One region of the Terribacillus saccharophilus genome, then DNA from elsewhere that is predicted to be linked to it. Evidence: predicted binding sites of a transcription regulator. Region 1 holds the regulator's gene; the other holds the start of a gene.
The links. The regulator LexA, encoded in region 1, represses DNA repair genes until DNA is damaged. The targets are predictions, from matches to a motif close to CGAACATATGTTCG.

Region 1 (3,189 bases):
GTCTTCCGATTCAAGCGAAAGATACTCCTGGTACCTTCTATGTACGGTCGCCTTTGATACATTAAAGCCCATACCGCGCAGAACAGAGCTGATTTCTTGGAAAGTAAGCTTGTTGTTTCGCAGCCTGATTACTTCTTGAATCGGAAAGTCAATCCGCTCTCTGCCAGGTGCAGCCTGCTGGTTGCTCAAATTCTTACTTGGATCATATCCGGCCTCAATTGCCCTTCTCATACCTCGTTTAATTTTCATATTATGAATCTTCCGCTGATACTCCTCGACAATACCAACGATCTGGAGCACCATACCATCTGATTCTGAAAGCTGGAATTCACCGTGCTGGCTTAACGTATACACCTTGACCTCCAGCTTCTGAAGATGATGGAACAAGGCGATCTTCGTATTGCCTCTTCCTAGCCTCGTCTCATCCTGAATGAGAAGACAATCTGCTTCATGTGCTGTAAATATATCCAGCATGCGAAAAATTCCCGGACGTTCGATCTCATAACCGCTCTGTTTCTCTTCGATGATATCGATAACCTCTATGTTGGAGGACGCAGCAAGACTGATAAGCTCTTCGCGCTGACGCTCAATCGAGCTTGCTTGCTCGTCCTTTTCTGTACTTACTCTGCAATAGATGACTGCTTTCATTGATGTACCCTCTCACTTCGACTAATTAGACGCTCATTATAAGTGTAAAGTATAGGAAGAAAAGCGTGAAGCCGAAAAGCACATAATAGAATAGATCTGATTTTGCTAGTTTTTTGAACATGGTAGACCCCTCCGTTTTCAAGAACGTGCGTTCTCTTTGTTAATTCCATTATATACGAACATAGGTTCTAGTCAAGGCTTTTTTTCGAACGGATGTTTGTATATTGCAATCTATCATGGTATACTGTATGTAATAAAAATATATGCACGGGGTGTTCGATACATGATAAAACTATCGAAAAGACAGGAAGCGATTCTAGCATACATAAAGGAGCAGGTACTCGATAAAGGCTACCCGCCATCCGTTAGAGAAATTGGCGAAGCAGTTGGCTTGGCTTCAAGTTCTACAGTTCATGGCCATCTTTCCCGCTTAGAGAAAAAAGGCCTTATCCGACGTGACCCTACAAAGCCGCGCGCTATCGAGGTATTATCATTAGATAGTGAAGAACAAACAGATATTCCTCGCGGCGAGGCAAACTACGCTCCGGTAATCGGGAAAGTAACAGCTGGTATTCCAATTACAGCAGTGGAGAATATAGAAGAATATGTCCCTGTACCTAGCCATCTAGTAGGACCGGATGATAATATCTTTGTTTTGGTTATTGTTGGTGAGAGTATGATAGAAGCTGGTATTTTAGATGGAGACATGGTCATCGTCAAACAGCAGCAAACTGCTCAAAATGGAGAGATTGTTGTTGCGATGACAGAGGACAATGAAGCAACAGTGAAACGCTTCTTCAAGGAAGAAAACCAGATCCGACTGCAGCCAGAAAACAGTACGATGGATCCTATTATTTTGGATAATGTTAGCATTCTTGGTAAAGTAATCGGCTTATATCGCTCCATTCAATAAAAAAATCGGCTCCGGCCGGTTTTTTTATTTTTTTCATAGAATTTACATACTTTTAGCCTTCTTTCGACATATTTTTTGGGTATATTAGATTATGATATTACCAAAAGCTAGAAAGCGGGTGGTGTTGTGAAGCTGTTGTATAAGCTCTTCTGCAAGTTGCGAGGCCGTCATAAGATTGATAGTGTTACTGATTCGTGTAAATGCGGATATACAAGAAGCCACCGCAGAGAACAACACAGTATGGACGATTATTATCTTAAAGAACGCTAAAAACGGTATAAATAAGGAGCTTGCCTACATGGCAAGCTCCTCTTTTGTGTTTTCGTCATTCAGTTATAGAAGAAAGCTAGATATTAGTTTGTTTCTTGTATCTTTCTGCCAAAGTGATACTTCCTCCACTCTCCATAGAAATGAGTAACAGCCGTGCGGAATGCTGCATAAATCGGAACAATGAGTAACAAACCGATAAAACCAGCAATATTACCAGCAGCCAACAATAGTGAAATGACGGTAAGCGGATGCAGTTTCAATACTTTCCCCATCACATTAGGTGAAATAAAGGAACTTTCGATTTGTTGAGCTATGAACATGACTACTGCTGCCCATACAGCAAGCATAGGGTCCTGGAAGAATGCAACCAGCACAGCAGGAGCAGCGGCAAGATACGGCCCAAGGAAAGGAATGAAGTTTAACAGTAAACCGATTAAAGCAAAGATTAAGGAGTATTCCAATCCTATAATCAGATATCCTATATATAATAACGCTCCGACACAGCAACTTACGATAAACTGGCCTTGAATAAAGCTAGACAAAGTATGATCTAGTTTTCGCAATAATTCTTTTAAGCTCTCGGACTTATGTCCTGTAAAAAACTTTGTTAAAAATGGCTTTAGTTTATCTCCATCTTTTAGCATGAAGAATAAAAAGAACGGTATAAGGATCAGACCTACTGTGAAGCTGACTAAACCTGAAAGAAAACTAGTGAGATAGCTTAACGCTTGTTCTGTATAGTTTTCTAAATTATTGGAGAAATTCTGCACTGCACTGTTTATCTGATCTGGAACGGCTGAATAATTATCCTCCACGTTCTCTACGAGAGATTCAGCATGCTCCACTATAACAGGAACTTGTTCGGACAGTGCAGCTATCTGATCCTGTGCTATCGGTGCAATAAAACGAAATCCTAGATATCCAATTCCGATAATCAACAGAAATAAAATTAGAATTGCCGACCACCTCGGCAGCTTTAGCCGTTCCAGTAATTTAACCAACGGCCTAGTGATGTAAAACAAAAAGCCCGCTGCAATAAGCGGAAATGCTATTGCTTTTACAAATTCATATAACGGGGTGAAGATATAATTTACCTTCCCTAACAGCAGTATGATTGTCAAAATCAGTACCGCTGCTGTCAAACTCTGAAACCATCGTTTTTGCAGCATATTATGTACCATCCCTTGAATAGAAGTTCTATTCCATTTCCCTGCGTATTACTCAAAAAAACATATCTTTCGTAAGCATTTGTTAAGGAACAGAGTTTGGATATTCACGAGATACATTCGATGCAACGATAAAAAAGAAGGTTTCTGTAGTTTATTTTTTTCTTGTATGTCTGAAGTCTATATTGCTAT
Region 2 (3,189 bases), 470 kb from region 1:
TTTAGATAGTCACCGATATCAGCAAAATGGCGGTGCTCCATTGTCTTCTCTTCTTTATTTAACACAAGCAGCCTTGACGCAGTCCGATCCAGAAGCGGCGTCTGTGCGATCAGTTCTTCTGGTAAATGAAAATCGTATTCCTGTATATCCATACCTGTTAACTCCTAGTCTGTATCAGCGAAATTTGTTGAAGAGGAACAATATAAGCGACAGTACAATACTAACTACAATCGATGTTACGATCGGAAAGTAGACTGTCGTGTTCCCTTTCTTAAAAACGATATCTCCTGGCAGTTTGCCAACAAACGACATTATGATGCCGATTATAATACACACAACGCCTATAAGAATAAAGATTTTTCCAATGCCGGTCAAGCCCCTGGCACCTCCCGGTTGAAATGGGCATAGGCAAGATGGGTCACAACGCGACCGCGCGGTGTTCGTTGTATGAAACCAATCTGCAGCAAATACGGTTCGTATACATCCTCAATCGTCTGTGACTCTTCTCCGATTGTCGCACTGATTGTATCAAGTCCGACTGGGCCTCCGCGAAATTGATCCATGATTGTTGTCAGCAGCTTATGATCGATATGATCAAGGCCCTTTTCATCCACTTGAAGCTGATTAAGCGCTGCATGGGTTGTTTCCTGTGTAATATAGTCTTCCCCTTTGACCTGGGATATATCGCGTACCCTTTTCAGTAGGCGATTGGCAATCCGGGGTGTTCCCCTCGAACGCAATGCTACCTCGTTGGCAGCAGAAGGTTCAATCTCAACATCGAAAATGACTGCTGTACGCTCGACAATGCTCGCCAAATCTTCCGTATTATAGAATTCAAGGCGGCTCAGCACACCAAAACGGTCTCTGAGAGGTGCAGATAGTAATCCAGCTCTCGTCGTCGCACCAACCAATGTGAATGGCGGCAAATCAAGACGAACGCTGCGTGCGCTAGGTCCGGTTCCAATGACAATGTCCAGAAAGAAATCTTCCATAGCGGGATATAGTATCTCCTCAACCGCTCTTGGCAATCGATGAATCTCATCGATGAACAGCACATCGCCTGCTTCCAGCGAGCTTAAAATCGCTGCCAAATCTCCTGCTTTTTCAATAGCAGGTCCGCTCGTTGCCCGGAATGATACTCCCATTTCATTGGCAATAATCGACGCCATCGTTGTTTTACCCAGTCCTGGTGGTCCGTAGAGCAAAACATGGTCAAGCGGCTCATCACGCATCTTTGCTGCCTCTATGAAAATAGCCAGATTTTCTTTTGCTTTATGCTGACCGATGTATTGCTTTAAGGTGGACGGGCGCAGACTGAGCTCGATCACTTCGTCTTCCTGTTTCAATTTGTTCGTAATCATGCGATCTTCCATCTTCGCACTCCTTTATTTCTTTTGACTTAACAAAGCCAAACCTTTCTTAATCAGGTGATCAGCACTGTCGCTATCTTCTTTTTTCAGCTGCGGCAAGACTGCTTTAATTTCCCGCTCTTGATATCCTAGAGCCCGCATTGCATCTTCTGCATCTGCTAATGCAAGACGTTTCTTAGATGTATTGCTTTCTGTTCCAGCAGATGCTTCGATTGCAGTAAGCGATACCATATAAACGAGCTTACCTTTCAAATCGAGCACCATTTGACGTGCTGTCTTCTTCCCAACACCCTGGAAGCTTGTCAGAAACTTATCATCTTCCCGTTCAATTGCTGCGACAAATTCCTCGACATTGACACCTGCTAGGATCTGCAAGGCATTTTTCGGTCCGATCCCTGACACCCCAAGCAGTTTTTGGAACAAGAACTTGTCTTCTGTATTCTTAAACCCGAACAATGTCTGGGCATCCTCCCGTACATAATGATATGTATGGACAAGCGCCTCCTTGCCTTCTTCCATTTGGAATTGGAAAGGATTCGGGCAAATGATTTCATAACCTACACCGTGTGCTTCTACAAGCACAGCTTCTTCTGTAATTCCAGTAATCTTGCCTTTAACATACGCTATCATGCTGTTTCTCTCCTACCTGAATCAATAACTTCCTTCTATTTTACCACACAAGCGTATGTTCGTATAAGGTTAATGGCGAAAAACAGGAAAAGGATCTCCCTCTCCTGAGGGACGATCCTTTAGCTTGGTAGCGGTGCTATATCGTTTTTGGAACGGAATGCTTCCAGGACATCTTCATACACTTCTCTAGATTGAATCTTGATCCCATCTTCGAGCTCTTCCGCTTGATGACTTTCCAACTTTCCTTTATTTATCTGATAAAACGATTGGATTGCTTGCTGATCTACCGGCCGGCCTTCGAATATGGTGAGCTTACCTTTGTATATACCGAAATAGCCATTCTTCTTTAACGAGGGTGAAATATCCATCACTTCCTGTTTGAATACAACTAAACCTTCTTTCTGGGAAACAAGCTGCCAATCATGATAGGTTGACCAGAAATCTTCCATTGCATAGATTTTCTCTTGATGGGTCACCTCTGTCTGCTTGCCATCAATATATTGACGTTGCAGTACGACCTTCACTTCTACTGGATCCGCAGCTTGCACTGTTACACTTGGAATTACTAAAAGGAAAAGCAAACAAAAGACTAAGAAACGTCTCATGATCTTCCACCCCTATTCCGTTACATTTGCCTTCATTTTTTCCTGTTAACGCTTCTTTATCCGTTTTTTTTGAAAAAATAATAGTTTGACCGACACTTTTCTGGTTTTCTTTTCGATTATATGTGGTAAAGGATTAGAAAGTTGAAAACAAAGGCGGGATAAAAAGTGAGAAACACTACGCAGCAAAAGTACCTCCACTACGTGGAAGCGAAAAGCGAAGCAAATATGGCGAGCGTTTTCTCAGAAGAAAAAGCGACCTTGATACTTAGAAATCACATTCAACACGCCGGTTTGTCCAAAGCAGAAGTACTTGCTATGGAAGATAAGTATCGTCAGGATATGCACCGCATTTTCGAAGAGCATGGTATATTATAAATGAAAGCCCCTTCAACGGTAGAAGGGGCTTTTTTTATTTCACTTATTTTCTTGTTCATCTCCCGGCAGATCTTGGGCAGGAGAAGGCTCATAGAAATCAGCGAGCGGCTGTTGTACACCGTAAGGATCTCTGAATTCCGGCTGTGCTTGTGTAAATTCTGGTGCCGCAGGAAAAGGAATATCCGGACCGCAACAAGAGCGCATTGCCG

Region 2: a site for LexA is predicted at 2,049-2,062, ahead of ruvA (Holliday junction branch migration protein RuvA). Genes of this name have one in related genera too.

The regions. Positions count from the first base shown of each region.
Region 1 is NZ_CP008876.1:1,395,362-1,398,550, reverse strand. It holds gene GZ22_RS07075 (YneB family resolvase-like protein) at 1-648, opposite strand, end outside; gene lexA (transcriptional repressor LexA) at 932-1,561, shown strand; gene GZ22_RS07065 (AI-2E family transporter) at 1,915-3,000, opposite strand.
Region 2 is NZ_CP008876.1:1,862,508-1,865,696, forward strand. It holds gene queA (tRNA preQ1(34) S-adenosylmethionine ribosyltransferase-isomerase QueA) at 1-152, opposite strand, end outside; gene GZ22_RS09455 (DUF2905 domain-containing protein) at 175-366, opposite strand; gene ruvB (Holliday junction branch migration DNA helicase RuvB) at 372-1,373, opposite strand; gene ruvA (Holliday junction branch migration protein RuvA) at 1,386-2,000, opposite strand; gene GZ22_RS09470 (BofC C-terminal domain-containing protein) at 2,120-2,605, opposite strand; gene GZ22_RS09475 (hypothetical protein) at 2,771-2,980, shown strand; gene GZ22_RS18385 (LysM peptidoglycan-binding domain-containing protein) at 3,020-3,189, opposite strand, start outside.